DNA from 4 places in the Arthrobacter sp. B0316-1-20 genome. Region 1 is predicted to be linked to each of the others. Evidence: riboswitches for the same ligand, from Rfam matches in the RefSeq annotation. Region 1 holds a riboswitch; each other region holds the start of a gene.
What was found. A riboswitch is a leader RNA that binds a small molecule or an ion and turns the genes downstream of it on or off. The one in region 1 is predicted to bind S-adenosylmethionine.
Positions count from the first base shown of each region.

Region 2: another riboswitch for S-adenosylmethionine. It lies ahead of AC5RW2_RS13505 (PIN domain-containing protein); the one in region 1 lies ahead of AC5RW2_RS25485 (methionine ABC transporter ATP-binding protein).
Region 3: another riboswitch for S-adenosylmethionine. It lies ahead of AC5RW2_RS29670 (bifunctional o-acetylhomoserine/o-acetylserine sulfhydrylase); the one in region 1 lies ahead of AC5RW2_RS25485 (methionine ABC transporter ATP-binding protein).
Region 4: another riboswitch for S-adenosylmethionine. It lies ahead of AC5RW2_RS02845 (bifunctional o-acetylhomoserine/o-acetylserine sulfhydrylase); the one in region 1 lies ahead of AC5RW2_RS25485 (methionine ABC transporter ATP-binding protein).

Region 1 is NZ_JBNHHC010000018.1:29,278-36,916, forward strand. It holds gene AC5RW2_RS25480 (LLM class flavin-dependent oxidoreductase) at 1-1,326, shown strand, start outside; SAM riboswitch class I at 1,406-1,496, shown strand; gene AC5RW2_RS25485 (methionine ABC transporter ATP-binding protein) at 1,611-2,678, shown strand; gene AC5RW2_RS25490 (methionine ABC transporter permease) at 2,675-3,367, shown strand; gene AC5RW2_RS25495 (MetQ/NlpA family ABC transporter substrate-binding protein) at 3,393-4,316, shown strand; gene AC5RW2_RS25500 (DUF1206 domain-containing protein) at 4,357-5,196, opposite strand; gene AC5RW2_RS25505 (MmcQ/YjbR family DNA-binding protein) at 5,364-5,768, shown strand; gene AC5RW2_RS25510 (DUF1990 domain-containing protein) at 5,772-6,308, shown strand; gene AC5RW2_RS25515 (putative quinol monooxygenase) at 6,460-6,780, shown strand; gene AC5RW2_RS25520 (phosphotransferase) at 6,873-7,639, shown strand, end outside.
Region 2 is NZ_JBNHHC010000007.1:101,876-109,514, reverse strand. It holds gene AC5RW2_RS13520 (heparan-alpha-glucosaminide N-acetyltransferase domain-containing protein) at 442-1,725, shown strand; gene AC5RW2_RS13515 (FitA-like ribbon-helix-helix domain-containing protein) at 1,929-2,141, shown strand; gene AC5RW2_RS13510 (Nramp family divalent metal transporter) at 2,256-3,566, opposite strand; gene AC5RW2_RS13505 (PIN domain-containing protein) at 3,844-4,245, opposite strand; SAM riboswitch class IV at 4,550-4,673, opposite strand; gene AC5RW2_RS13500 (TM0106 family RecB-like putative nuclease) at 4,936-7,639, shown strand, end outside.
Region 3 is NZ_JBNHHC010000026.1:24,987-32,625, reverse strand. It holds gene AC5RW2_RS29705 (hypothetical protein) at 1-7, shown strand, start outside; gene AC5RW2_RS29700 (ABC transporter substrate-binding protein) at 158-1,105, shown strand; gene AC5RW2_RS29695 (amino acid ABC transporter permease) at 1,124-2,062, shown strand; gene AC5RW2_RS29690 (amino acid ABC transporter ATP-binding protein) at 2,059-2,856, shown strand; gene AC5RW2_RS29685 (PDR/VanB family oxidoreductase) at 2,875-3,831, shown strand; gene AC5RW2_RS29680 (CPBP family intramembrane glutamic endopeptidase) at 3,952-4,731, shown strand; gene AC5RW2_RS29675 (VOC family protein) at 4,890-5,531, opposite strand; SAM riboswitch class IV at 5,734-5,848, shown strand; gene AC5RW2_RS29670 (bifunctional o-acetylhomoserine/o-acetylserine sulfhydrylase) at 5,916-7,241, shown strand; gene metX (homoserine O-acetyltransferase MetX) at 7,322-7,639, shown strand, end outside.
Region 4 is NZ_JBNHHC010000001.1:640,126-647,764, reverse strand. It holds gene AC5RW2_RS02870 (alpha/beta hydrolase) at 1-130, opposite strand, end outside; gene AC5RW2_RS02865 (alpha/beta fold hydrolase) at 280-1,344, opposite strand; gene AC5RW2_RS02860 (SGNH/GDSL hydrolase family protein) at 1,499-2,341, shown strand; gene AC5RW2_RS02855 (winged helix DNA-binding domain-containing protein) at 2,353-3,519, shown strand; gene metX (homoserine O-acetyltransferase MetX) at 3,615-4,685, opposite strand; gene AC5RW2_RS02845 (bifunctional o-acetylhomoserine/o-acetylserine sulfhydrylase) at 4,766-6,091, opposite strand; SAM riboswitch class IV at 6,159-6,273, opposite strand; gene AC5RW2_RS02840 (VOC family protein) at 6,501-7,142, shown strand; gene AC5RW2_RS02835 (hypothetical protein) at 7,317-7,639, shown strand, end outside.

The sequences.
Region 1 (7,639 bases):
CTCTGGCGCCACCCGCAGGACAAGTCCGCCACCTACAACACCATCGGCTACTGGACGCATCTAGCCAAAGTGCTGGAGAAGGGCCTGTTCGACGGGCTGTTCATTGCCGACGTGCTCGGCACCTACGACGTCTTTGGTTCGTCCAACGAGACGACGCTGCGCGCCGGCACCCAGGTCCCGGTGAACGATCCGTTCATGCTGGTGTCGGCCATGGCAGCGGTCACCGAGAACCTCGGCTTCGGTGTCACCGCGGGAACCGCCTATGAGCACCCGTACCCGTTCGCCCGCCGCCTGGCCACGCTGGATCACCTGACCAACGGCCGCGTCGGCTGGAACGTGGTGACCGGCTACCTGCCCTCGGCCGCCCGCAACATGGGCCAGGAAGACCAGTTGGAGCACGACGAGCGCTACAACCACGCCGACGAATACCTTGAGGTCATCTACAAGCTGCTCGAGGGTTCGTGGGAAGACGACGCCGTGGTAAAGGACCGCGAGTCCGGCGTTTTCACGGATCCGGCGAAGGTGCATGAAATCCGGCACGAGGGCAAGTACTTCAAGGTGCCGGGAATCGCGATCACCGAACCGAGCCCGCAGCGCACCCCGGTGATCTTCCAGGCCGGCGCCTCCAAGCGCGGCACCCAGTTCGCTGCGGAAAACGCCGAAGCCGTGTTCGTCACCTGCCCCACCAAGGAAATGCTCGCGGCATCGGTGAAGAAGATCCGCGACGCCGCTGAGGCCGCCGGCCGTGGCCGCTACGACGTCCGCATCTACGCCATGCAGACCGTGGTGACCGGCCCGGACGACGCCACCGCCCAGGCGAAGTTCGAGGACTACAAGTCCTACGCGGACGTCAACGGCGCGCTGGCCCTGATTTCGGGCTGGATGGGCGTGGACCTGTCCACCTACGGCCCGGACGACGTGATCGGCGAGAACGTGAAGTCCAACGCCATCCAGTCTTCGGTGGAAACCTTCCAGAAGGCCTCCGGCGACAGCGGCAAGCCGTGGACCATCCGCCAACTGGCGGAATGGGTCGGCGTTGGCGGCTTCGGCCCGATCACGGTCGGTTCCGGCAAGGACGTCGCCGCCAAGCTGGTGGAGTGGGTCGACGAGACCGACGTGGACGGCTTCAACCTGGCCTACGCCATCACTCCGGGCACCTTCGAAGACGTCGTGGAATACGTGGTGCCGGAGCTGCAGAAGCTGGGCGCATACCCCACCGAGTACGCGCCGGGAACGCTGCGCAACAAGCTCTTCGGCCGCGGCGACAAGCTGCCCGGGAACCACCGCGCGGCCGGCTTCCGGCTGGAGAACTCCCTGGTCCGCTGACCTCGGCGTTCAGCTAAGAACCACCTGAATTACGACGGCGGTGTGCCGCCCCTCCCGGGCAGCGCACCGCCGTCGATAAGAACCATCCAGAGCGGCTGAGAGATCTGGCTCGACGACGCCGCAGCAACCCGGCAATTGCCGCACGGTGCTAATGCCAGAACCGATGGAGAACCAGCGCCGGATCGTTCCGGCGGCGCCATGCGTGCGCCGTCGCGATGGGCCGTGCCCCGGGGCTCCCCGAATTTGAGGAGCAGTTTGAAACGCTATAGCGCAGGCGGACCCCGATGATCGAAATCCGCGACCTGCACAAAAGCTACACCACACGCACCGGGACGGCGGAGGTGCTCAAGGGCATCAACCTGACCATTGAACAGGGGGAGATTACCGCCGTCGTCGGTCCATCCGGGGCCGGGAAGACGACCCTCTCGCACTGCATTTCCCTGTTGGAAAAGCCAACTTCGGGGCAGGTGCTGGTGGACGGCCGCGACCTGTCCGCACTGTCCGGCCAGGCACTGCGCAGCGAACGCCGCGCGATCGGGACCATCTTCCAGCACTCCGCACTACTGCGCCGGATGACGGTTGCCGAAAATGTTGCGCTTCCTTTGCGCAATCTGGGCGTGGTGCATCCGCAGATCGAGGCCCGTGTAGCCGAGCTGTTGGACCGGGTGGGCCTGCTGCACAAGGCCAATGCATATCCGGGCCAGCTCTCCGGCGGCCAGAAGCAGCGGGTCGGCATCGCCCGGGCCCTGGCGCTTCGGCCCAGGATCCTGCTCTCCGACGAATCAACGTCCGGCTTGGATCCGGAGTCCACCCAGCAGATCCTAGACCTGCTGGACGATGTGCGCACAGAGCTGGGACTGTCCGTCATCCTGATCACCCATGAAATGGACGTGGTGCGCCACGTCGCCGACCAGGTGGCCGTGCTGGCCAACGGACGGGTTTCAGAATACGGGCCGATCGGCGCGCTCGTGGCGGACCCGGGTTCCGGTGCCGGCCGCCAGTTGCTGCCGGTGCGGGCGCTGCCGTTACCAGTCGGGTTTGATTATGCGCTGTCCATCTCCTACCGGCACGGTCCGGTGGACCCGGAGTGGCTCACCCGGCTGTCCACAGGCCTGGGTGTACGCGTGGCGCTGCTGGGCGGTTCGGTGGAAGCCCACGGCGAATCGGTGCTTGGCCGGGCCGAAATCGGAGTTGCCGGCCGGCCGGAGGCCGAGGTGCGCGCCTATCTGGAACGACTGGGCCTGGTCGCGGATCGCCCTGCGGCAGTCACGGCCGGCACACGGCCGGCAACAGCGCCGCCGTCGGCCGCGGCAGAACACGAAGCCAACGAGAAGATCGAGGTGCGCGCATGAGGCCCGCCGAAACAGCGGCCGTCGGGCTGGACACGCCCTGGGCGGACCTGCCCGGGCTGCTGCTGCCTTCCTACGGGGAAACCTGGGCGATGGTCGGCATAGTGATGGTCCTGGTGATCTTGGTTGGCGGCGCCACCGGCGTGCTGCTGTACAACACGGACAGCCGCGGATTGTTCCCCCGGCCGCGCCTGCATGGTGTGGTCAGCTGGCTGGTCAACATGGGCCGCTCGCTGCCGTTCCTGGTGCTGATGGCAGCGATTATCCCGCTAACCAAGTGGGTCACCGGAACGACCATCGGCATTGCCGCGGCTGTTGTCCCCATGACGCTGGCCGGCATTCCGTTCTTCGCCCGGCTGGTGCAGAACGCGCTAAACGACCTGCCTCGCGAGAACATGGCCGTCGGCCTGGTCACCGGCAGTTCCACCGGGCAAATCATCCGTCAGACCCAGCTGCGGGAGGCGCTGCCCGGCCTAACCTCGGCGATCACGCTTAACACCATCTCGATGATTGAATACTCAGCCATCGCCGGAACCATCGGAGCAGGCGGCATCGGCTACCTGGCCGTCACGTACGGCTACCAGCGGTTCGATACCCACGTGATGGCAGCCACCATCGTTGTCCTGATCATCACCGTCCAGCTGGTGCAGTTCGCCGGCGACCGCATTTCCCGCGCCCTGCTGCGCCCTTAATCGAACAAAACCAGGAGCACCACACATGAGCACACCGTCCACCGGGTCTGGTCACGACCACGGTTTCACCTTGCGCAAGCAGTCCACCGCCCTGCCATGGAGCATCGCGGCGATCGCCGTCGTCGCCGCCCTGGTTTTGGGCTTGTCGCTGGTGCAGCAGCAGTCCCGGCCGGCCACCGCAGCCGCTGCCGACGGCGAGGTCGCCTCGCCGTTGAAGGTCCACTTCGAACCGGCGATGGCCGGCGAGGAAAGGATCCTCAAATTCGTCGCCGAAAAGATTGCACCTGACTACGACGTTAAGCTTGAGGCCGTGGGCCTGCAGGATCCGATTCAAGCCAACCGCGCCGTGGCCGAGGGACAGTTCCACGCCACCATCTTCGAGCACCAGTGGTACATGCAGCAGTCGGCGGACGCCAGCGGCATCGAACTGACGCCAACGGTGGAGCTTTTCCAATGGGGCTTCGGGCTTTACTCCACCCGCTACAAGTCGGTCGAGGACCTGCCGCCAGGCGCTGTCCTGCTGCTGCCAAACGATGCGGCCAACCAAGGGCAGGCGCTCTGGTTGCTGCAGCGCGAGGGACTACTGAAACTCGATCCGGCAGTGGAGCCTCGCACCGCGAAGATCCGCGATGTCACCGGCAATCCGCGCAGTCTCGAGCTGAAGGAAGCCGACCTGCTGGCCATGCCGCGGATGCTCGATTCGGTCGACGCGGCGATCGGGTACGTCTCCCAGTTCGACGCCGGAAAGATCGGCCGCGACAAGGGCATCCTGTTCCCAGCCGCACCCAAGACTTTTGCCTCCCGCCTAGTGATCGGCACCCAGTTCAAGGACACCGCTGAGAGCAAGAAGCTGATCGAGATTTTCTCCGATCCGCGCTTGGAGGACTACCTGGCCGGCACGGACGATCCGCTGGTCAAGGACGTGCTCACACCTGTTTCCGCGGAGTAGCTGGGCCGGCTCCGCCAGGCTGGCGGGTGCCCGGGCCGCTCTACATCTTCGCGTAACGCGCCCGGGCACCTAGATACAGGCCGTAGGAGATCAGCCCGACGGCCACCACAGCCAGCGCCGCGGGTCCGAACGGCTGCTCGCGGAGCGCCTTGAGCGCGCCGTCCAGGCCCTTCACGTCCTGCGGGTCGTTTTGCACCGCGGCGACCGCCAGCAGCAGCCCGAGCACAAACAAAGCCAGCCCCTTGCCGGCTAAGCCGACGATGCCCAGCCAGGTCACGCCGGTGCGGACGCCGCCGGGGGGCAGCGGCTTAAGGTCGGCGAGGAAGTTCCGGAACAGGCCTTTGACCACGTAGTAGATTCCGGCTCCGATGATCACCGCGCCGATCAGGAACAGCACCACAGCTCCGCCCGGCCACTGCATCAGCTTGGTGCTGGCGTCCTGCGATTTCTCGCTGCTGTTGCTGCCGGAGCCCAGGGCAAAGCTGCCGAAGGTCACCGCTATGGCTCCGTACACGATGGCCAGGCCCACAGCCTTCGCCCGGTAGCCCCACTTTTTCTTCTGCTCCAGGCCGCGGCCGCCGAACACCGCTTCGCTGGCCTGCCACAGGGCCAATGCCGCGGCGCCCAGCATTCCTGCCCAGAGGAGGAAGAGCCCGCCCGGGTTTTGCGCCAGGCTGGAAGCTGCTCCGGACTGGTCCGCCTCGCCGCCTCCGCCGAAGGCCAGCCGCAGCGCGATCGCGCCAATCAGTACGTGCAGCAGCCCGCTGGCCGCGAAACCGCTGCGCGCCACCCATTCAAACTGCTTGGAATCCGCCGCACGTTCTGTCTTATCCATCGCGCTGTCGGCTGTCGGCCTGGGCTGCATGCCGCTCTCTGCCATGGTGCTCCTCTCCTGGGCGGGGCCCCATTTCGGCGCTCGACGGCGGCGCCTCAGCACCGCCGTCGTTCCCCGTGAAACATCAGTGACACCATCCTGCCACCGAACTTACCGCCGCGCACCGGGCATTCCCCGTGACCGGGTCGGCAGGTAGCAGTAGGCTCGGGCCTATGGACGCGACCGCGCTGCGTGAATACTGCCTGTCCCTGCCCGGAGCGTTCGAGGACTTTCCGTTCGGGCCCGAGGCGTCGGTGTTCAAGGTCCGCGCGCCGGGGCGGGCAGCGAAAATGTTCGCGCTCTCGGACCTGCAGGCGCCGCGGCTGAGCATCAGCCTCAAGTGCGAACCCGTGCTCGCGCAGCAGTTGCGCGCCGCCCACCCGGAGATCACCGGCGCGTACCACATGAACAAAACGCATTGGAACGGAGTGCGCTGCGACGGCGCGCTGCCCGATGACATGCTGCGGGACATGATCGAGGACTCGTACGACCTGGTGGTGGCGTCGCTGCCGCGCCGGGACCGCGAGTCGCTGGGCTGGATGGGCCTGACCCGCGGCGACGACGTGCGGCAGGGCTGAGCGGTGCAGGCCAAGGATCTCAGCGGTGCCGCGCTGACGTACGACGGCGTGGGGCTGGCCCGGGAGCGCACCTCGCCGCCGGGATACCGGACCACCGATACGCGAACAGCTGTCGGCGTCGGGGAGGATGCGTTCCGCCGGCTGGCCGAGGGCCTGATGGGCTGGGAGCTCCACCGGCTGGCCGGCCTGCGGGTGGATGCCTCTACGCCTGTGGCCGCCGAAGGCGTAGACGTTGTGCCCGGATTCGGGGTCGGACCGCTGCGGTTGTCCGCGCCCTGCCGCGTGGTGTGGACGGAGCGGAGCTCGACCCGGACGGGTTTCGGCTATGGCACGCTGCCGGGACACCCGGAGTCAGGCGAAGAGGGTTTCGTGGCGTTGCTGGAGGAGAACGGGCTGGTGGTCTTCGACCTGTTTGCGTTCAGCCGGCACTCCAACTGGTTTTACCGGGCAGGCGGGCCGGTGGCGGAAGCCGCCCAGCGGCTGGTCACCCGGCGGTATGTTGCCGCCGCCAAAGCTCTGGCCGGCGGCTTGGCCGGCTGATCGGCCAGCTGACCTCCCCTGACACCTGGCGTGGAAGCACTCCATCGACTATTCAACAGGCGGCCTTCCCGTCGCGGAGAAGGCCGCCTGTTGAGTAGTCGATTTTGCCCATGACAGGATTGATGGACACCGAGAGAAAGGCTGAATCCGCGTGATTTTCATTGTGGTCAAGTTCAAGGTCAAGAACGAGCACGCCGACAACTTCCCCGAGCTGGTGCGGGAGTTCACCGAAGCAACCCGGGCCGAGCCGGGCAACCTGTGGTTCGACTGGTCGCGCAGCGTGGAGGATCCGAACGAGTACGTCCTGGTGGAAGCCTTCAAGGATGACGCCGCCGAAGCGCACGTGAAGAGCGAGCACTTCAAGAAGGCCATGCAGGAGCAGCCGCAGTATCTGCAGGAGACTCCTCGCATCATCAGCCGCCAGATTGACGGTGACGGCTGGGACGAGATGGGCGAAATGACCGTCGCCTAACGAATGCAGTGGGTGGGGCAGGCAGCGGCCTGCCCCACCCGCGGTTAAAAACCGGCCGCCCAGGGACGCGTCACCGCGGTAGGGTATGGCCCATGAACGACGGCGAGGTACTGGCCGGCGGGGTGGCCAACGCCGGGTCGGTCATCAGAATTGGCGATGAGGTTCGCCGCCCCGCCTCGGCCCAGACGGAACTGGTTTTTAGCCTGCTTGAGCATGTCAGGTCCAGGGGATTCAACGGGGTTCCGGAGCCCTTGGGGCTTGATGCACAAGGCCGGGAGCGGCTGCGCTACATTCCGGGAGAGGTGGCCGTTCCACCGTTTCCGCAGTGGTCACTTTCCCCCGAACTGCTGGCGTCGGTCGCACGCCTGTTGCGCGCCTTCCATGACGCCGTTGCCGACTTCGTTCCACCTGCGAACGCCATCTGGAACACCGAGCTGGCATATCCCGGCGGCGGCCGGATCATCGGGCACAACGACGTGTGTATGGAGAACGTCATTGTGCGCCGAGGACGAGCAGCCGCTCTGATCGACTTCGAATTCGCTGCCCCGACCCACCCGCTGCACGATCTCGCGGTCCTGGCCCGACACTGGCTTCCGCTGGAAACCCCGGAGGACGCGGCGCGCGACGGCCGCTCGGGCCTCCACGTCGCCTCCCGGTTGCGGATCGTGGCGGACGCCTATGGGATTCCCTTCGGCCCCCAGCGCGACGAGTTCTTGGACCACATCGTCGCGGGCATCCACCGTTCCGGCCCCTTCGTTCTGGCTCGCATCGCGCGCGGAGAGCAGGCGTTCATTGACATGTGGGAACGCAGCGGTGGACACGATCGGATTGCGCGGCGGATAGCCTGGATTGACTCGAT
Region 2 (7,639 bases), on a different contig from region 1:
CACCAGGCTCCACCCGCGCGGAATTCCGGGACTGAACAGACCACACCCCACACGCCGCGACACCATTGCCGTTGCGGACGAGCAGCCCGGGCGCACGGCTTCGACGTCGGACCGCATTGGACGACCATCCGGCGATGGAGGGTCTGCCGGTCAGGCGTGTGACTCCTGACTACGTTCGGGAGCGGCCCCGACGTTCCGTCGGCGGTGAGGCGCACCGACTCCTGCCGGGTCAGCCGCTTCTGGTAACAGCGCGGGCATTGGCTTCTTCCGGCTAGCGAACGCGCGCAGGGATTTCCCAGCGGGCATGGCGGGTCTATACAGGCACCGTCCCTACCGTTGAACCACCTCCATGGTGCGAGTGATTACGGCACCGGACTGCATCCACCACCGGCCCGGTCCCCGATCCTTCGACAGCGAGTCATACAAGGGAAAGGGACCACTGTGTCCACCAAAAGCGCTCCTGTATCTACGCTGGGTCCCGGCGTTCCCGGTCCGCCGTCGGCTCGTGCCGGCGGCCCGGTCTCCCGTCGCGTAGAGGGCGTGGACGTCGCCCGAGGCGTCGCCCTCATCGGAATCGTGGTCATCAACATCCTGCCGACCGAAGGCGCAGGCCAAATCGTTTGGACCTTGTTCGGGGGCCGGGCGGCCGCTCTCTTCGCGCTGATCGCCGGGATTTCCATCGCCCTGCAGTCCGGGGGCCGGCGGCCCCCGGTGGGCCGGGCGATGACCGCGAGCCGAGCCGCCTTGGCGCTACGCGGCCTGCTCATCCTTGGGATAGGCCTGTTGCTGGGCTCAACGGAAACACCACTGGATATCATCCTGCCGTACTACGGGATCCTCTTCGTGCTGGCCGTCCCGTTGCTGAGCTTGGGACGGCGGACCCTGCTCGCCTTGGCCGTCATCTTCGCTGTGCTCGGCCCGGTGGCCATGCTATTGGTTCGTGCCTGGGGGCCGGACAGGCCACAGATCGACGCCCAGTACACCTTCGGCCTCGCCGCTGCCCATCCGGAAACCTTCCTCACCGACATGCTTCTCACGGGGGTCTATCCCGCCCTGCCCTGGCTCGCCTACATCTGCGTGGGGCTCGCCGTCGGCCGCCTGGACCTGACGTCCCGGAAGGTCGGCGCCGTCCTCCTCGCCGCGGGCGCTGCGCTGGCCGCCGCGATGTGGGCCCTGTCGGCGCTTTTGCTGGGTCCGGGCGGAGGCTATGAGCGCCTGGTCGCCGCGACACCGCTGCTGGACAGGGAGCAGATCAACCAGTTCCTGGTCCAAGGTGAAGCCCCGGGCGCGGACAGCCTTCCAGCCACCACCGGCTGGTGGCTGGCCATTCTCACCCCGCACACCGACACACCCCTCGCCATTCTCAGCAGCCTCGGAACCTCGCTGGCCGTGCTCGGCGCCATACTGCTCCTCGTGCCGCACTTGGGCAGGATCACGGCCCCGCTGGCCGCGGCGGGCTCGATGACCCTGACGCTCTACTGCGCCCACGCAATCATCCTGTCCACCGATATCCTCGACGCGGACCGTCCGATCATGTCCATCACCATCCAATGCATCACCTTCCTCCTCGCAGCCGTTCTCTGGCGCAATTCCGTCGGCAAAGGACCCCTCGAGTCCATCCTCGCCGCCGCCACGGGATGGCTCCGAACCCTGGTCCTCACCGGCCACCGCCCCGGCCACCAAACCGATGCCGAAACAGCACCGCTTCCCGCCCGACGGAGTTGATCGCTCATGACGTGGCCGGCTAAAGGCGACGGCGCCCGAGATGGCGGCCAACGCCAGCCCGCACGGTCCGGCCATCCTGTGAGGTTCTTGATGTTTCCAACGACGGCGGTTTAAGTCCTCGGCGTCCCATACCCAGCTGGGCCGTACGGGTCTATCATGGTCGCCATTCGGGCCGCGGTACGTCCCGAGGAAGGGTGGCTGTCATGGAATCGCTCACCGTGCCGGATCTGGATGCCAGAACGCTGGAAGGACTCCGGATTCTCGCCGATGCGCACCATCGGACCCCCGAGGCCGAAGCCCGGGCCATCCTCGTCCAGGCTGTCCGGGGGCTGGGTGAAGCCGACGACCTCCTCGCGTCGATGGTCGACGGCGATGAAACCGAAGGCGGCAGGCACCGCCGGACCGGCCTGCGGTAACACCTGGCCGCGAGGCCGCAGGCGCCCACGCGCGCCCAAGCGCACCGCCGTCGTCGTTGTTTAAACAGCACTGCCCCGCACCAAACGGTGCGGGGCAGCGCAGACTGTCCGGATTCAGCCGCCGAAGAGCGGAGCGATACTGTTCCACAACTGGTAAACACCGAGGACCACGAACAGCAACGCACAGATGCCCAGCGCGATGTTTGTGTGCAGGCGGTTGGCCCACTCCTTCGGGATCCGCTTGCCATTGAGCAGGCCCAGCAGCGTCAGGGCCAGGAACGGCATGAACAACGATCCCAAAGCGCCGTAGAGCAGGATCAGCGCGATCGGCTTGCCCAGCATGAACAGCAACATGGGCGGGAAGGTCAGCCAGAGCACGTAGAACTTGAAGTACTTGCCGCCCACACGGGTGTCCGGGTGGCCGGACTCCTTCTTGCGCATGTTGCCCCAGAAATCGGCGAACATCAGGGACACGCCATTCCAGACGCCGATGATGGAGGAGAACGATGCCGCCCAGAAACCGACCAGGAAGCCGGTGCCGACCACGTCGCCGTACTCGACCTTCAGCACTTCATAGAGGTCCAGCAGGCCCTCGTCGCCGGCGCTCAGCGACACACCGGCGGTACGGACCACCTCGGCGCCGACAATCAGCATGGCGATCACGAAGATGCCGGTCATGACGTAGGCCACGGAGTTGTCGATGCGCATGACGCGCATCCACTTGGGTGTGTGCCAGCCCTTCTCGCGCAGCCAGTAGCCGTAGGCTGCCAGCGTGATGGTGCCGCCCACGCCGCCGGCCAGCGCCAGCGTGTAGAACACGGCGCCTTCTTCCTGCGGGATCATCGGCACCAGGCCGCCGATCATTTCCGGAATGTTGGGCACGGCGATGACGGCCAGGCCGACCACGGTGACGAACATCAGTCCGACGAAGAAGGCGGTGATCTTCTCGAACATGGCGTACTTGCCGAACCAGACCATGACGAAACCGGCCAGGCCCATCAGGATGGCCCAAGCCCATAGCGGCAGCACCGGGAACACCGCGGCCAGCGGCAGCGCTGCCGACGACATTGCGGTGGCGCCGTATACGAAGCCCCAGATCATGATGTAGGGACCGAAATACCAGGTGGTCCAACGGCCCAGCGAGCGCCAGCCCTCAAAGATCGTCTTGCCGGTCGCCAGCGAGAACCGCCCGGCGCCTTCGACCAGAATGATCTTCAGGATGACGCCGACGATCACCGCCCAGAACAGGCCGTAGCCGTAACGGGAACCGGCCACCAAAGTGGCGACCATATCCGCGGCACCGACGCCGGTGGCCGCCACGACGAGGCCGGGACCGACGATCTTCCACTTGGCGGGAGCGCCGCCGTCGTTGTCCACCCGCGCAGCGGCATCCAGCGCGCCCGGGGCGTTGTTCTCAGTGGCCATGAGCCATGTATTCCTTACCTTAAATGGAGCTTGTCCGCAGAAAACGGGCGGCACGCGTGCCGCCCGTCACCGGACCCCGTTTAGTTTCTCACGCGTTCAGAACGCCCGGTCAGTAAATCACCGAAGGAGCCACACGGGGAACCGTTCGGCGCCGCGATGGCTCCGTTGGGCGGGAATTAGCGGCGCGACTGTGGCCGTTTGCATACCGGATATATTCACAGGCGGTGGCCCGACGGACGTTTTCGTGGTGCCGGCCGTGGGCGCTTCTTTACCGGTTCTATGAGGCCCGGGTCGACTTCCACGGGTCGCATGCCTCAACCGACAGCCGGCGGTAGCCTTCGGCGTTGCCGGACACCACGGTCAGGCAATGCTTCACTGCCGTGGCGGCGATCAGCGACTCGACGGCCGGCACGTCCTGGATCGCCAGAGGCGCCCAGGCCTCGGCCACCTGCAGGTCCACCGGCAGGATGTAGGCGGCGAACCGCTCGGTCAGCTCGCCCAGCCAGGTGTCGGCACGCCCGGCCAGCGCGCTGTCCTGGGTGCTGAGCGCGTGCAGCTCCCCCAGCGTCAGCGCTGAAATGTAGACGCGCGAGCGGCGGCGCCTCTGCAGGAAGTCCACGACGGCGGGGTCCGGGTTCTCCCGCCTGAGCTCGGCGACCACATCGGTGTCCAACAGCAACCCGCGGGCACGCCTCCCGGCGGAGGCCTCGCCGGGCGACGAAGCGGGGCCGGGCGCCGGCCCGGAGCTGGCCGCTGGTGAAGGTACGACGCTGGCCGCTGGCGCTGCCGGGCCGGTCCTGCCTGTCATCGGGCCGCGGCGACGGCGCGCTGCTGCCCCCGGGTTTGCAGTGACGCTTCCAGCAGGAAATCCACAAAGGCTTCCCTCGCTGCGGAGACCTGCTCGTAGTCGGCCAGACTCAAGACCTGAAGTTGCGGAGATTCAAGGGTTTCCATGACAGCCGGCGCCGGGCGCCGAGTCCTTTCGGGTGCTCTTGCCCGCACCGGTAGCCAGTGGCTGATGCAGGCCGCTTCGTCATCCGAACCACCCAACGAGCGTGGGGTTGGTATGTGGCCAAAGTCGGAGCTTGGCGGCCACAATTCTTGAAGCTGTTGCCACTTTAGCCAGTCCGCGTGCCAAATGTCAGAGACCGCGGTCACACCGCGTAACAGGGACCGTAACGTTCCACCTCCCCACTTGTGGTGGCCGCCCCGGCGCATGTTAGCGACCATCCCGGCACAACCATCCGAAACTGTCCGTGTCGGCTGATAGACCTTTGATTGCCGGCAGGCACCGGTCGGCGGCGGGATATCGTTGGGGGGACCCGCCGCCGGCCGGGTTGGCACCTTTCAACGTGAGCAAGGAGGCACGGTGTTTCTGCTCGACTCCGACGTCGACGGGGCTGACCCGGATCTGGTCTACACGGCCACCGACCTGGTCACCGCCGCCCAGTGCGAATACCAGTTGTTGCGCAAGCTGGACGAGAAGCTGGGCCGCTCCCCGGTGCCGGACTTCGGCCGGGACGAGATGCTTGAGCGCACCGCGGCGCTGGGCGATCTGCACGAGCACCGGGTGCTGCAGCAATTTCGCGACAAGTTCGGCTCCGGCGTGGTGGAGATCGCCGAGACGCGCAGTTACACCCGCGAAGACCTGCGCACCAAGCATACCGAATCCCTTGCGGCGCTGCGGTCGGGCGCGGACGTGGTGTTCCAGGCCTCCTTCTTTGACGGCAGCTTCCATGGGCGCTCTGATTTCCTGGTCAAAACCGAGCACGACGGCGGTGCCCCGGCTTACGCCGTCTATGACACCAAACTGGCCCGCCACGCTAAGGTCACCGCGCTGCTGCAGCTGGCGGCCTACGGCGACCAGCTCCTCCAGGCGGGCATCGGCACGGCTCCGACGGTAACGCTGGTGCTCGGCGACGGCCGGCACAGCGACCACAGCCTGACCGACCTGCTGCCGGTCTTCCGCGAACGCCGCGGCCGGTTCCTGGACCTGGTCGCCGGGCACCGGGGACAGCCGGCAGCTGTCCATTGGGGAGACGAACGGATCAAGGCGTGCGGCCGCTGCGACTACTGTGCGGAACAGGTTGAGCTGCACCGCGATCTGGTGTTGGTGGCTAGCATGAGCACGTCCCGCCGCCGCAAACTCCAGGCGGCCGGAATTCGCACCATCGATCAACTGGCGGCGCTGGAATTGCCGGCAGGCGAAGCGCCCGACGGTGCGCTGGCCCGGCTGCGGGACCAGGCCCGCATGCAAACGGGCACCGCCCAGCCGGACGGGCAAGTCACCTTCCGCAAGGACGGTGCCGAACACACCGTTGCCTACCGCGTACTGGAACAGCACACCCTCGCGCGGCTGCCCGCCCCGGACCCGGGCGATATCTTCTTCGACTTCGAAGGCGACCCGCTCTGGCAGGACGACGACGGGATCTGGGGGCTGGAATACCTTTTCGGCGTGGTGGAAAACCCGCCGGCCGCTGGCGGCCCCGCGCCGTTCAAACCCTTCTGGGCGCACAGCCGAGCGGGCGAACGCAAAGCGCTGGCGGACTTCCTGGATTACGTGTCCGAACGGCGGCGCCTCCACCCCGGCCTGCACATCTACCACTATGCCAACTACGAAAAGGCTGCCCTGCGCCGACTATCGTTGCAGCATCTGGTCGGCGAAGACACCGTGGACGAACTGCTGCGCGAGGGCATCTTGGTGGACCTGTACGACACGGTCCGGCACAGCCTGCGGATTTCGGAAAACTCCTACAGCATCAAGAAACTGGAACCGCTCTACATGGGCGACAACCTGCGCTCCGGCGACGTCAAAGACGCGGGCGCGTCGGTGGTGGCTTACGCGCAGTACTGCGCTGCCCGAGATACCGGCAATGACGCTGAAGCCGACACCATCCTCAAGAGCATCGCGGAGTACAACGAGTACGACTGCCTGTCCACGCTGGAATTGCGTAACTGGCTGCTGCGGCTGGCCGCCGAACGCGGCGTTACCCCCGGACGGGCAGCGGCGCCCGCTCCGGCCATCCCGGCAGAAACAGGCACAGACAACGACGAACCGCTGCAGCCGCAGGAACAGCAGTTGCTGGACTACGTGGCGGCAGCAGCCGACCGGGCCGCTTCACGAAACCAGGAGCTGTCGCCGGACGCACAAGCGGTCGCCATGGTCGCGGCAGCCGTCGGCTACCACCGGCGGGAAGAGAAACAGTACTGGTGGGCGCATTTTGACCGCTTGGATGCCCCGGTTGGGGACTGGGCCGATGTCCGCGACGTCTTCACCGTCGATTGCGCGCAGCTGGTTTCCGAGTGGCAGAAGCCGACATCCCGCAGCAACCCTGTCCGGGTGCTCCGCTTGACCGGCCGCCTGGCTCCCGGGTCCACGATCAAGGAAGGCAGCCTGCTCTGCCGCCTGTACGACCGGCCGTACCCGGCGCTCCTCTGCGACCAGAACGACGGCGTCAACCACCGCGCCTTCTGCTTCGGCGCCGAGGTGCTGGAACTGGGCGCGGACGGCGGGAAGGACACGCTGCTGGTCAAGGAGCGGTTGCCGCGCGACGCCGACGAATACACCGAGTTCCCGGTGGCCCTGACGCCGGACCAACCGGTGCGCACTACTTCCATCCGCCAGGCGCTGGCCGACCTCGCCGCTGCAGTTGCGGATACGCTGCCCGGCTTCCCCGCCGAACCGGCGCTGGAGCTGCTGCGCCGGCGTCCGCCACGGCTGGCAACGCTGGCCCAACTCCCCGAGGTCCAGAACCACCCCGATGGTTATGTGGACGCGATCACCGCCGCGGTCCAGGATCTGCAGGATTCCTACGTGGCGGTCCAGGGGCCGCCCGGTACCGGAAAGACGTACGTCGGTTCGCACGCGGTAGCCCGGCTGGTGGCCCTGGGTTGGAAGGTCGGCGTGGTCGGCCAGTCGCATGCCGTGGTGGACAACATGCTGCGGGCCGCCATCGAAAAGGCGGGTGTGCCGCCGGAACTGGTCGCCAAAAAACCGAACGGCAACCATGACCTTCCCTGGCCCAATCGGAGCACTGAGGATGTGACTCGGTTGCTCGAGTCGCCGGGAGGTG
Region 3 (7,639 bases), on a different contig from region 1:
CCCCTGACTGGGCCAACGCATTCGCCACTCGTCGGGACGCACCTTCGAAGCTGCGCATCGAAACTGAAATTTTCTAGCACCGAGGCACTGGTCGTCTCCTGATCAGTGCGGATATCCACCACCGGACAACGCCGTCCGGACCATGAAAGGAAAGTCCATGCGTCATTCTCGTCAGCGTGCCACCCGTTCCTACCTCCTCGCCGGATCCGTCCTGCTGGCCGTCTCCATGACCGCGTGCACCAACGCCTCCGGCGCGGCTACCGGTCCAGCGGATACCGCTGCTCCGGCCGCGGCAGGCGCCGGGGTGGAAGCGGTCCAGGTTAACGAAGCAGCCCGGAACCTGCTGCCCGAGGACGTGCTGGCCGCCGGTACGCTGAAAGTCGCTTCCGACCCGACCTATGCCCCGTTCGAGTATTACGACACCGACAACAAGACCATGATCGGCTTCGACGTGGACTTCTCCGACGCCGTCGGTGCCGCCCTGGGCCTGAAGGTGGAGCACGTACCGGCAACGTTTGACACGATCCTGGCCGGTTTGGCCTCCGGCAAGTACGACATGGCCCTGTCGGCCTTCTCCGTCACGCCGGAACGCGAGAAGATCGTGGACTTCGTCGAGTACCTCCACACCGGCACGGGCGTCGCCGTCGCTCCGGGAAATCCGCTGGGTATCTCCATGGACCCCATGAGCATGTGCGGGAAGAAGATCGCCGGCCAAAAGGGTTCGATCCAGTCGATGGAATACCTCCCCGAGTTCTCCAAGGAATGCACGGCCAACGGAAAGGAAGAGATTAAGATCCAGAACTTTCCCGGGCAGACCGACGCCAACCTGGCGCTGGCTTCCGGCCGTGTCGACGGGGTGATTGCGGACAGCGTGCCGCTGGCCTACCAGGGCAAGGAAGCCAACGGCCAGTTCGAACTCGCCGAAGGCGAGGACTACGATGCCGTACCGTTCGGAATCGCCCTGGCCAAGGACACGGGGATGACAGAAGCCGTAGCTGCAGCAGTGCAGGGCGTCATCGCCGGTGGCCACTATGAGGAGCTCGGCGACAAGTGGGACTTCCCGGAGTCCGTGCTGATCAGCTCCGAAGCCCTCAACCAGAAGTAGCGGAGAGGAAGCAGCCGCATGACTGTCGTGACTACCCGAAGCGAGCAAGCAGCCCCTGCCGGCGATGGCTACACCGTCGTCAAGGCCAAGCATCCCGGCCGGTGGCTGGCCGCGGCCGTGATCGTTGTGATCGCCGGACTGCTGGCGCGGTCCGTGATGACAAACCCCAACTTCGGCTGGGACGTGGTCGGACTTTACTTGCGCGACGTGTCCATCGGCCGGGGCATTCTCGTCACGCTTGGCTTGACCGCGATCAGCATGGCCATCGGCATTGTGCTCGGCGTCGTGTTCGCAGTCATGCGGCTCTCCGTCAATCCAGTGGTACGAGGTGCCGCCTTCGCCTACGTGAACTTCTTCCGCGGCACGCCGGTGCTGGTGCAGTTGCTGTTCTGGTTCAACCTCGCGGCACTGTATCCGGTCATCACACTCGGTATTCCCGGCGTCGAGCTGGACGCAAACCAGCTGATCACCCCCATGACAGCAGCGATCCTCGGCCTTGGCCTTAACCAGGGCGCTTACATGTCCGAGATCGTCCGGGCAGGAATACTTTCCGTTGACCATGGGCAAACCGAGGCAGCCGAGGCCCTGGGCATTACCCGGATGCAGACGATGCGCCGGGTGGTGCTGCCGCAGGCGATGCGCGTGATCATCCCACCCACCGGAAACGAAACCATCGGCATGCTCAAGACCACCGCGTTGGTCAGCGTCATCTCGGTGCCGGAGCTGCTGTACTCGGCGCAGATCATCTACGCGCGGACGTTCGAGACAGTGCCCCTGCTGATCGTCGCCAGCCTCTGGTACCTGCTGATCACTTCGATCCTGACCATCGGCCAGTACTACCTGGAGCGGCGCTTTGCCCGCGGCAACCAGCGGAGCCTCCCGCCGACACCGCTGCAGCAGCTGAAGCGGTTTTTCGCGACGCACGACGCACTCTCCCTGAAAGGCAGCAAGAAATGACGCTTACGCACGGCGTTGAACCGATGGTTAAAGCGGACGCGATCTGCAAGAATTTCGGCTCCAACCAGGTTCTGAAGGGCATTGACCTGCAGGTGCAGCCGGGGGAAGTTGTCTGCTTGATCGGCCCTTCAGGATCGGGCAAGAGCACCTTCCTGCGCTGTATTAATCACCTGGAAACGGTCGACGGCGGCCGCATGTGGGTGAACGGCAAGATCGTGGGCTACGACCTCAAAGGCAGCAAGCTGTATGAACAGAGCCACAACGACGTCTGCCGCGGCCGCACCGAAGTCGGCATGGTCTTCCAGCAGTTCAACCTGTTTCCGCACATGACGGTGATGGAAAACCTGATCGAGGCACCGCGGCTGGTCCGCAAGGAGAAGAAGGCCACTGCCACGGCCCGGGCCATGTCCCTGCTGGAGAAGGTAGGACTGGCGGAAAAGGCCGAGGCTTATCCGCGCCAGCTTTCCGGCGGCCAGCAACAGCGGGTGGCTATCGCCCGCGCCCTGTGCATGGAGCCTCAGCTGATGCTCTTTGATGAGCCGACCTCCGCCCTCGACCCGGAGTTGGTGGGTGAGGTCCTGAAGGTCATGAAGGACCTGGCCAACTCCGGCATGACCATGGTGGTGGTGACGCACGAGATGCACTTTGCCCGCGACGTCGCCGACCGGGTGGTCTTTATGGCGGACGGCTATGTGGTGGAGCAGGGACCGGCCCGTGACATCATCACCAACCCTCAGAACGAACGCACCAAGGCCTTCCTTGCCTCTGTGCTCGCCGAACCGGCCGCGGCCTGACGTGGCAAAGGGGGAATCATGACCGAAGAATTTTTCGACGTCGAGGTCCGCTCGATCCGGCGCGAATCCAGCAACGTCGTCTCGTTGGAGCTGGAGCACCCGCTGGGGGAGGCGTTGCCGGAGTGGGACGCCGGCTCCCACGTGGATGTGCTCCTACCCAACGGCCTGCTGCGCCAGTACTCGCTCTGCTCCGTGCGCACGGACCGCTCAGCCTGGCGGCTGGGGATCCTGCGCGAGGCCGAGGGGCGCGGCGGCTCGGCCTATGTGCACGACATGCTGAGGCCCGGCACCAAGATCCAGGTCCGGGGCCCGCGCAACAACTTCGTCTTGGCCCCCGCGGACAGCTACGTCTTCATCGCCGGCGGCATCGGTATTACTCCGATCCTGCCGATGATCCGCGAGGCTGCCGAACTCGGCGTACCGTGGCGCCTGGTTTACCTGGGACGCAGCCGCTCCTCGATGGCGTTCCTCGAAGAGATCATGGCGCTCGGTGGGGACATCCACATTCACGCCGACGACGAGAGCGGTTTCTACCCGCTGGCCGATCTGTTGGCGGAGCAGGGCTCGGGCACGCACGTATACGCCTGCGGTCCCGGCCCGCTGCTCAATGTCATTGAGTCGATTGCCGACGGCTGGGAAGACCCCGGACGGTTCCACTGTGAACGCTTCGCCGCTACCGGCGGTGCCCCGGTGGCCCCCGCGGGCGGCGAGTCGGCCTTCGTCGTCGAACTGGCCGACGGGACGGAGGTCCCGGTGGGATCCGATGAGTCCATCTTGCAGGCCCTCGAAGCGGCCGGGATCAGCGCGCTGAATTCGTGCCGTGAGGGAATCTGCGGTACCTGTGAAACGCCCGTGTTGGGCGGCGAGATTGACCACCGCGATTCGCTGCTTTCCGATGCCGAACGCGACGCCGGAGACACCATGATGATCTGCGTCTCCCGGTGCAAGGGCAAGCGTTTGCTGCTGGACCTCTAGCGAGGCCTGGTCTCGGAACGCCGGCGCCGCAACGAAAGCCGATGCAGCGGCGGGGGGAGGGTGGAACGCGGATCCATTCCGACTGTCTCCGACCCCGGATCCCTTGGCAAGATGGAGGCTATGGACAAGCAGAAGGTGGTCACCGCGAGTGCACCGCGCACCTTGAGCTACTACCGGGCGGAAGTGCTCATTGTGCTCGGAGTTTCGCTGGGGCAGTCGGCGGTCTACGCCGTGGTGAACTTGCTGGAGAAGATGACCCGCGCGCCGCTGGCCTCGCAAACCACCAAGCTGAACCCGGTACTGAACCAGCGGGAAATCTTCGATTTCGTCTACCAGATGCTCGGCATCTGCTTTGCGCTGGTGCCGGTGGCCTTGGTGCTGCTCCTCATGACCTCGCCCGGCCAATCGGCCTTCCGCTCGATCGGATTTACCTTCTCCCGGCCCAAGGTGGACTTCGGTCTGGGCTTCCTGCTGGCGCTGGTGATGGGGGCCGGCACGTTGGTCGTCTATGCCGCCGGCCGGGCGCTGGGGATCACCACCGCCATTGTCCCCGCGGCCTTGGACGAATACTGGTGGACCGTGCCGGTGCTGGTGCTGTCCGCCCTGCGCCACGCCATCCTCGAAGAGGTGGTCATGCTGGGCTACCTCTTCAACCGGTTCGCCAAGTTCGGCTGGGGGATCTGGACCACAATCTTCGTCAGCGCCGCCCTGCGCGGGACCTACCACCTGTACCAGGGGATCGGGCCGGGCATCGGGAACTTCCTGATGGGGCTGATATTCGGGTACGTCTACACGAAGGTCAAGCGGGTGATGCCGCTGGTGATTGCTCATGCACTGCTGGATATCGCGGGCTTTGTCGGGTATGCGCTGGTGGGTCCGGCCATCGGCATCGGGACCTAAACCGCCCCGCCCACCCCGCGGGAATCCGGCGGTTCCCTACCGGACATGCCAAAGGCTCCCGTTCCGCCTCTTGCTCCCACCCACGGTGGCGCAAGAGGCCGAAATGGGAGCCCCTGCAAAAACGCGATCCTTGGTACCGTCCAGCCGGGACCAGAACTTTAGAGTTCGACGATGCCGTTCGCGGTTTCGAAGCGGACCGACATGATGCCGGGCGTGCCGTTCGGCGCGGTCCAGGCAACCTTGACGTCGTCGAGAAGGGCATCCACCGGGGTGCCCAGCCAGTCGGCCACGCGTTCCGAGGATCCGGCAATGGTCAGGCCGATCAGCTTGACGGTTGCGGGGCGCGCGTTGGACGGGTGGAGCGCCTCGGTGCCGTCATCCCAGCGCAGCATGTAGGGGACCTGCGGGTCGGCGATCAGGCCCTTGATGCCGATTTGCTGCCAACTCAATTCCTGCCCGTCCGGAAACTTTCGGTTCCCGGGGACCGCATGACGGCCCAGCCGCTCTTCGAACGGGGTCAGATCGTCCACTTCCACGCACCAGCCCATCCAGCCACCGCCGGCTTCGGACCGGGCACGCACGGCTTGGCCGAAGGGGGCCTTGTCGGACGCGGGGTGGTCCAGGACCTCCACGACTTCCAGGTAGTGATGGTCAGTCAGGGGGAAGATCATATTGCGGGTGCCGAAGCGGGGATGCACCCCGCCCTTGACTGCGTCGATACCCAGAGCTTTGGAAATCCGCTCTGAGGTGGCAGCCAGGCCGTCGGGCTCAACAGCATAAGAAACGTGGTCGAAGCGCATAGGCATATCTTGGCACTTTGTGAACCCGTGCTCGACTTAGGGTGACCTAAGTCACTGTGTTTTCGTGGTGGTTCTTCACGCTAGCCCTTGACAGCCAAGGGTTTGTTCGTGTCCCCGGTGAGGCAGGGAAGTGAGCACCGCAGGCGGTCACAAGATGTCATATTGTTGCGGCCCGCCGGTCTCTCCGCCGAGACTGGACGCAGGTCATGAGTGCCAGCGTGAAACCCCGGTTTGCTGGCCGGCAACCCTCCAACCGCGGTGGGGTGCCCCGGGTGAAGACCAGGCAGCCGCCACAAGGCGGTGCGCAAGCGCGGGTCACACCCGGGACGGATATACCGGCACGGCCGGATCCCGGATGACCCCTTCCGTTGAAGGAGTTGCACCATGTCCAATGCAGACTGGTCCTTTGAAACCCGTCAAATCCACGTCGGCCAGGAGCCGGATGCCGCCACCGGCGCCCGCGCGCTGCCGATCTACCAGACCACGTCGTTCGTGTTCCCCAGCGCGCAGAGCGCCGCGGACCGCTTCGCCCTGTCCGAACTGGCGCCCATTTACACCCGGATCGGCAACCCGACGAGCGAGGCTGTGGAAACCCGGATCGCCAACCTGGAAGGCGGCGTCGGCGCACTGCTGCTGGCCTCCGGCCAGGCTGCGTCCACGTTCTCCATCCTGAACCTGGCCGAGGCCGGCGACCATATCGTAGCCAGCCCCAGCCTGTACGGCGGTACGTACAACCTGCTGCGCACCACGCTGCCCAAGTTCGGCATCGAAGTGACGTTCGTTGAGGATCCGGACAACCTGCAGCAGTGGCGCGACGCCGTGAAGCCGAACACCAAGGCGTTCTTCGGCGAGGTGGTCTCCAACCCGCGCCAGGACGTGCTGGACTTGGAGGCCGTCAGCAGCATCGCGCACGAGAACGGCGTGCCGCTGATCGTCGACAACACGCTCGCAACCCCGTACCTGATTCGCCCGATCGAGTGGGGGGCCGACATTGTGCTCCACTCGGCCACCAAGTACCTCGGGGGTCACGGGACAGCCATCGGCGGCGTGATCGTGGACGCCGGCACCTTCGATTTCGCTGCCGATCCGGAGAAATTCCCGGGCTTCAACACTCCGGACGACACCTACAACGGCCTGGTCTTCGCCCGCGACCTGGGTTTCGGAAGTGCGCTTGGCGCCAACCTCGCCTACATCCTCAAGGCCCGCGTGCAGCTGCTGCGCGATCTGGGCTCTGCCATTTCCCCGTTCAATGCCTTCCTGATCGCCCAAGGCCTTGAGACGCTGAGCCTGCGGGTCGAGCGGCACGTGGCCAACGCGCAGAAGGTGGCGGAGTTCCTCGAAGCGCACGACGACGTTGCTTCCGTTGCGTACCTCGGCCTGCCGTCGAGCCCCTGGTACGAGCGCGGACGTAAGTACGGTCCGAAGGGCACCGGTGCCATCGTGTCGTTCGAGATCAAGGGTGGACTGGAGGCCGGCAAGCGTTTTGTGGACGGACTTGAACTGCATTCGCATGTGGCCAACCTCGGCGACGTGCGCTCGCTGGTGATCCACCCGGCGTCGACCACGCACGCCCAGCTTTCGGCGGAGGAGCGGTTGTCCGCCGGCGTGACCGACGGACTGGTCCGGCTCTCGGTGGGCATCGAGAACGTCAACGACATCATCGCCGATTTGGAGGCCGGGTTCCGTGCCGCCAAGGGCTCGGACGACTAGGCAAGCAGGTAGAACGCAGCGTGACGATAGTGCAACCGCAGGAACTTGTGGATCAGGCGACGGATGGCGTCCTGCGCAGGATGCCTGTTGGTGCGCTGGAACTGGAAGCCGGCGGCTACCTGCCCGAGGTTGTCCTGGGCTTTGAAACCTGGGGCACCCTCAACGCGGATGCGTCGAACGCCGTCCTGATCGAGCACGCCCTGACCGGCAGCACGCATGTGGCCCGCGGCACCTCCGACGAGGACGGCTGGTGGGACGACCTGGTCGGGCCCGGTGCCACCATCGACACGGAGCGCTATTTCGTAGTGGCCGCCAACATGATTGGCGGCTGCTACGGCTCCACCGGTCCGGCGTGCCCGGCACCGGACGGCTCGCCATGGGGGTCGCGGTTTCCGTTC
Region 4 (7,639 bases), on a different contig from region 1:
CGGGCACCAGGCCCATCAGGTCCTGCTCGTGGGATCCGTAGCCGTGGAAGAGCACCAGCAGGGGCGTCCCCGCCCGCTCCTGTTCGGGTTTGGACCAGGCAACGACGGGCTGATAAGCAGTTTCAGTCATGAGTTCCATGATGGCACAAAGAGCCCATTGCTTGAAAGTTAAAGCTTCTTAAGGTGTCGGATCTCCCAGGGCCCGGGCACCCGAGCCGGTGCCGGGGAGGGTGCCGCCCGCGGGCTGGCCGGCCCCGCCGCTCCGTTCGACGGGCGCCGTCAGCTCGGCGACGAACCGCTTGCTTCGACGTGCGCCGTCAGCTCGGCGACGAACCGTTCCGGATACTCCACGTGCGGCGAATGTCCGCAGTTGTCGAGCAGCACCTCGGTGAAGCGCCCGCCGTTGGCGGCATACTTTTCCAGCACCGCCCGGGTCTGCGCGACCATCGGCTGCGGCGGGGCCGCCTCCTCCCCCGGCCAGCCGGGCACCAAACCGGCCTTGCCGAGGCAGTTCAGGTCGAAGAATGAAGCATCGGAAACGATCGCATCGCTGTCGCCGCGGATCCAGAGGATGTCCGGCTTGACTGCCAGGTCAACAAGGCCACTGGCGTCAAAGACCCCCGGTGCCATCGTGTTCAGCACCCCCCTGCGTCCGGGAGCGAAGCCGGGCCAGTTCGGCGAGGGGACGGAATCGCCCGGATAGTTGTCGGGGCCGGTCTTGGTGCTGAGCATCGATTCAACCCAGATGCGTTCGTAGGGCGACTGGAACCCGGCGTGCACATAGGTCGAGCGGTAGACCGACAGCGGCGAGGCAGGCGCGTCGCCGCTGGTGTCCCTGGCTGCCAACCGCGCCACGAAGTCGGGGTTGGCGCCCCCGCCGCCGGTGCCGGCGTCGTCCCCGGTGAGCCTGCGCCCCTCCGGTCCAGCCGTCCCGCCGAAGCCGTACGGCGAGACCGGAGCCTGGAGCGTCAGGCTGCTGACCGGATGCTCCAGCGCGTATTGCATCACCACGCCACCGCCCATGCTCCACCCCACCAGGTGCGCGGGCGACAGTTGCAGGGTTTCCAGCGTGGCATGAAGATCGTCCGAAAAGTCACGCAGCCCGCGGCCGGCGTCCACCGGCGCCGGGTCCGTCTGGCCGAAACCCCGCAGGTCCACGGCGAGCACGCGGTAGTCGGCTGGCAGCGCCTGCATCGCCTCCTGCCAGAACAGCGCGGAGGAAACATTCCCATGCACCAGGACCACCGGGATGCCGTCGGGCCGGTCGCCGTCGCGCTCGAGGATGTTCACCGTCAGCCGCCCCGTCGGCACGCGCCGCGCCACGATTCCGGCCAGCAATTCCATCTCAGCTCCTCGAGTTCGAGGCGGCCGCCGTTGGCCGCGTCAAGCACACAGTAGCCGGTAAACCGAGCAGTGACCATCACTTTCTGAAAGGTGATTCAGGTATTGGTTGTCGACCTTCTGTGCATCCTCCGCGGCTTGTTGGGAGAATGTACTTGTGAGTAACTTGTCCCTTCCCGAAACACAAGCGCCCATCGCCGCGGCCCGCCATCCTTGGAGCCGTTTCGTTGCCCTGGGTGATTCGTTCACTGAAGGCATCGGCGACCCGGACCCCGGGAGCCCGGGCGGACACCGCGGATGGGCCGACCGCGTGGCCGAGGAACTCGCCCGCGGCCACCATGACTTCGCCTACGCGAACCTCGCGATCCGCGGCCGCCTGCTGCAGCAAATCATCGATGAACAGGTCGAACCGGCCCTGGCCCTGCAGCCGGACCTCATTTCGATCTGCGCGGGCGGCAATGATGTGATCCGGCCGGGCGGCGACCCGGACGCCCTGGCCGAGAAGTTCGACCGCGCCGTCACCCGGCTGGCAGCGTCGCAAGCCACCATCGTCCTGTTTACCGCGCCCGACATCGGCGATACACCCGTCATCGGCAGTGTCCGCGGCAAGGCCGCGATCTACAACGAGAACCTGCGCACGGTGGCGGCACGCCATAACGCCGTCGTGGCCGACATGTGGGCGCTGCGCCAGCTGAAGGCACCGCAGATGTGGGCACCTGACAGGCTGCATTTCTCCCCGCTGGGGCACCACACCATCGCGGCCATGGTGCTGGACGCCCTCAACGTGGAGCATTCGCTGCAACCCGAGACGCCCAAACCGTTGCCACCCAAGAACTGGCGCACCGCCCGCACCGAGGACCTGGTATGGGCCCGCCAGCACCTGGTCCCGTGGGTCCTGCGCCGGGTCCGCCACCAGTCCTCGGGCGACGGGATCCTGCCCAAGCGGCCGGCCGCCGACCCCTTCTTCGGTCCGGGCATGCCTCCCGGCGCGGCCGGGTAACAGGAGCAGCCGTGCAGCAGCCGAGTCCCCAGGAGATCCGCCGTCACCGGCTGCGGGCACAGCGGCTGTGGGACAGCCCCCGGGACGACGCCGCCGCCGCCTTGTGCTGGCTGCTCGCCTTCCAGTCCCAGGAATATGCCTATGCCCGCTGGTCGCTGGCCCAGCGCTGCGGCGGACCGGCACGGGACAACGCTGCGGAGGTGGATGCGGCGATCGCCGGCGGACGCATCCTGCGCACGCATGTCCTGCGGCCCACCTGGCACTTTGTGGCCGCCGAAGACCTGCGCTGGCTGATGCTGCTCTCCGGCCCCCGCCTCAAGGCAGGAAACAAGGGCCGGGACCGGCAGCTGGGACTGGACGAGGCAACGGTGGCGCGCAGCAATGACGTGCTGGCCGCGGCCGTCGCCGGGGGCCGGCACCTGACCCGGGACGAGCTCGCCGCCCGGCTCGCCCAGGCGGCGCTGCTGAAGGACGACGGCGCGAGGCTGAACGGAGCGACGCTGCGCGGGCAGCGGCTGGGGCATCTGGTGTTCCATGCGGAAATGGACCGGGTGCTGGTGAACGGGCCTCCGCGGACCTCCGGGTCGGGCGCCGTGCAGCAGACGTATGCGGCCTTCGACGAGCGGGTACCGCCGCTGGCCGCGGACTTCGACCGCGACGCGGCGCTGGCCCAACTGACCGGGCAGTACTTCACCAGCCGCGGACCGGCGACCTTGAAGGACTGTTCCGACTGGTCCAAACTGCCTCAGGCGGACGTCAAGCGCGGCCTCGAAGCCGGGGGCCGAGACGGACTGGAACTGTTCGAAACCGAGGGGCAACAGCTCTGGTACTCCCCCGCCGCCGGGACGATCGGCGGCGCCGCAGCCGCGGCGGGCGACGGACACCCGCGGGCGGACCTGATCCAGTGTTACGACGAATACGTCATGGGTTACACCAAAACCCGCGGCTATCTGGGCGGCAGCGCGCCGGCGGCGCCGGGCGGCGACGTGCCGATCCACGTGCTGCTGTTGGACGGACGGATGGCCGGCAACTGGAGACACGTCCTCCGGCCCGGCTCCGCCGAGCTGCGGCTCAAGCCGCTGCGGGTCTTAAGCGAGCCGGAGCGGCAGGCCGTGGACGACGCGGTGGAACGGTACGGGGCCTTCCTGCGGCGGCCGGTATCGCTCGAACTGACCTGACGCTCCGCTCCCCCCGATCGGGCGCGGCGGTGGGAATCGGCGCGGAGGGCGCGCACCGACGTCGTACCGAGGCCGCTGTCACGCGGGCCGAAAAGTCAGGCGGGCGCGAAGAACGCCTCGGTGAGGGCCTCGTGCAGCTGGTGGATGTCGGTGAGGAAACCGTCGTGGCCCAGCGGCGTCTCGATGGTGTGGACCTTGACCGCCCCGGGCAGCGCCTCGGCCAGCTGCCGCGACTGTTCCGGGAAGTACAGGCGGTCGGAATCCACCGCGGCGACGAAGAACTGCGTGTCGGTGAGGCCGCCCAGCGACTGCTCCAGCGAGCCCCGGCCCCGGGCAACGTCGTGGCTTATGAGGGCCTCGGTGAGCAGGATGTAGCTGTTGGCGTCGAAGCGCGCGACGAGCTTGTCCGCCTGGTAGTCAAGGTAGCTTTCCACGGCATAGCGGCCACGGGCGGACGGCGTAATGCCGCCGAACGGCTGCTCCTCCGCCTGCGGCTTGCGGCCGAACCTGTACTCCAGCTCCGGCTCCGAGCGGTAGTTGATGTGCGCGATCCGCCGGGCGATACCCAGTCCAGCCTCGGGAGCGGGGCCCCCGTAATAGTCGCCGCCGGAGAAGTACGGGTCCAGCCGGATGGCCGCGACCTGCGCCTGCGCGAAGGCAATCTGTTCGGCGGTGCTCGCGGCGCCGCACGCCAGGACGGCGCACCGGGCCGTGCGCTCCGGGAACGTAGCCGCCCATTCAAGCGCGCGGGCGCCACCCATCGACCCGCCGAGCACCGTGTGCCAGCGCCGGATCCCCAGCGCGTCGGCCAGCCGCGCCTCGGCGCGGACCGAATCGCGGATCGTGACGAACGGGAAACGTGAACCCCACGGCGTCCCGTCCGGAGCCGGCGACGAGGGACCGGTGGAGCCGTAGCAGCCGCCAATCATGTTGGCGGCCACGACGAAATAGCGCTCCGTGTCGATCGTGGCACCGGGGCCTACCAGGTCGTCCCACCAGCCGTCCTCGTCCGAGTAGCCGCGTGCGACATGCGTGCTGCCGGTCAGGGCATGCTGGATCAGGACGGCATTGGACGCGTCCGCATTCAGGGTGCCCCAGGTCTCAAAGCCGAGGACCACCTCGGGCAGATAGCCGCCGGCTTCCAGCTCCAGCGCACCAACCGGCATCCGGCGCAGGATGCCGTCGGTTGCCTGTTCCACCAGTTCCTGCGGTTGCACTATCGTCACGCTGCGCTCTACCTGCTTGCCTAGTCGTCCGCACCCTTGGCGGCGCGGAAACCGGCCTCCAGGTCGGCGATGATGTCGTTGGCGTTCTCGATGCCTACCGACAGCCGGACCAGACCGTCGGTCACCCCGGCCGCGACCCGTTCCGCGGCCGAGAGTTGGGCATGGGTGGTCGACGCCGGGTGGATCACCAGCGAGCGCACATCGCCCAGGTTGGCCACGTGCGAGTGCAGTTCAAGGCCGTCCACAAAGCGCTTTCCGGCCTCGATGCCGCCCTTGATTTCGAACGCGACGATGGCGCCGGTCCCCTTCGGGCCGTACTTGCGGCCGCGCTCATACCAGGGGCTGGAGGGCAGGCCAAGGTACGCGACGGAGGCAACGTCGTCGTGCTCTTCCAGGAATTCGGCCACCCTCTGAGCGTTGGCCACATGCCGCTCCACGCGCAGGCTCAGCGTCTCCAGCCCTTGGGCAATCAGGAAGGCATTGAACGGCGAGATGGCGGACCCCAGGTCGCGCAGCAACTGCACCCGGGCCTTGAGGATATAGGCCAGGTTGGCGCCCAGAGCGCCGTTGACGCCGAGGTCGCGGGCGAAGACCAGCCCGTTGTAGGTGTCGTCCGGCGTGTTGAACCCGGGGAACTTTTCGGGGTCGGCGGCGAAATCGAACGTGCCGGCGTCGACGATCACGCCGCCGATCGCCGTCCCGTGGCCGCCGAGGTACTTGGTGGCCGAGTGGAGCACGATGTCGGCCCCCCACTCGATCGGGCGGATCAGGTACGGGGTGGACAAGGTGTTGTCAACGATCAGCGGCACGCCGTTTTCGTGGGCGATGGCGCTGACCGACTCCAGGTCCAGCACGTCCTGGCGCGGGTTGGAGACAACCTCGCCGAAGAACGCCTTGGTATTCGGCTTGACGGCATCGCGCCACTGCTGCAGGTTGTCCGGATCCTCGACGAAGGTGACCTCGATGCCGAACTTGGGCAGCGTGGTGCGCAGCAGGTTGTAGGTGCCGCCGTACAGGCTGGGGCTGGCCACGATGTGGTCGCCGGCCTCGGCCAGGTTGAGGATGGAGAACGTCGACGCGGCCTGGCCCGAAGCAAGCAGCAGGGCGCCGACGCCGCCCTCCAGGTTGGCGATCCGGGTCTCGACCGCTTCCTGGGTGGGGTTGCCGATCCTGGTGTAGATGGGTGCCAGTTCGGACAGGGCGAACCGGTCGGCCGCGCTCTGCGCGCTGGGGAACACGAACGACGTGGTCTGGTAGATCGGCAGTGCGCGGGCGCCCGTGGCGGCGTCCGGCTCCTGCCCTGCGTGGATCTGACGGGTTTCAAAGGACCAATCGGCGTTGGACATGGTGCAACTCCTTCACTGGAAGGGGCCATCCGGGATCCGGCCGTGCCGGCATGTCTGTCCCGGGTGTGACCCGCGCTTGCGCACCGCCTTATGGCGGCTGCCTGGTCTTCACCCGGGGCACCCCACCGCGGTTGGAGGGTTGCCGGCCAGCAAACCGGGGTTTTGCGCTGGCACTCATGACCTGCCTCCAGTCTCCGCAGACAAGCCGGCGGCCGCAACAATATGACACCTTATGACTGGGCACCCGTCTCGGGACCGCCTTTCCGACAGTCCGCTTCGTCACTGTTGCCGCCGCGTGCCGGGGAGGCGGAATTGCTGTCCGGAACGGCGCGTTCCCCACGAGCCGCAAATTGAGTGACTTAGGTCACCCTAAGTCGAGAGCGGGTTCACAAAGTGCCAAGATAATGCCATGCGCTTCGACCATGTTTCTTATGCCGCTGAACCCGACGGTCTGGCTGCCACCTCAGAGCGGATCTCCAAAGCCCTGGGCATCGACGCCGTCAAGGGCGGGGTTCACCCCCGCTTCGGCACCCGCAATATGATCTTCCCCCTCACCGACCACCATTACCTGGAGGTCGTGGAGGTGCTCGACCACCCCGCTTCCGATAAGGCCCCCTTTGGCCAGGCCGTGCGGGCGCGGTCGGAAGCCGGCGGCGGCTGGATGGGCTGGTGCGTGGCGGTCGACGACCTGACCCCGTTCGAAGAACGACTGGGCCGCCACGCGGTTCCCGGCAACCGCAAGTTCCCGGATGGGCAGGAACTGAGCTGGCAGCAGATCGGGATTAAGGGCCTCATCGCCGACCCGCAGGTGCCCTACATGTTGCGCTGGGACGACGGCACCGAACCGCTGCACCCGTCCAACGCCCGCCCCGCCACGGTCAAGCTGATCGGCCTGACCATCGCCGGCTCTTCCGAGCGGGTGGCGGACTGGCTGGGCACGCCGGTCGACGGCCTGCTGGACGACGTCAAGGTCGCCTGGACGGCACCGAACGGTACGCCGGGCATCCTGTCCGTCCGCTTCGAAACCGCCCACGGGATCGTCGAACTCTAAGTTCTCCCGGCATCGCTCCGTTTCGGGCGTCCGCTCCGCGTTATAGAAGGAGCAGACGCCCGAAACGGAGCTTTTGCGTTCACAAGCCCTCCAGATCGACCTGCAGGGCAGCGTTTTTCCACACAGCTCCTCCCCGCGTGCCCGACCGCCATGAGGTCGCCGAGGCTGTCCCGTATGGACGTGAAACTGATCTATGTGAGGGACCTGGAGAAGTGTGGTCCAGGACGCCGGGATGTCGCCCGACAAGCTGCGGAAGAACAATTGGTCCGCTTGCGGCGCGGCGTGTATGCGGCCGCCGGGGAATACTCGCGGTTGCCATGGTGGGAGCAGCAGCGCCTGCACATAGAGGCCGCCGTCGGCACCGGACGCACCGACAGAGTCCTTGTCCAGCGCTCTGCGGCGGCGGTGTGGGGACTTCCGGTAATCGGCCGCTCTCTGGACGTGGACTTGTTGGCTTACAACGGCACGCATGGTCGGTCCCGTGGCGGAATCCGGTG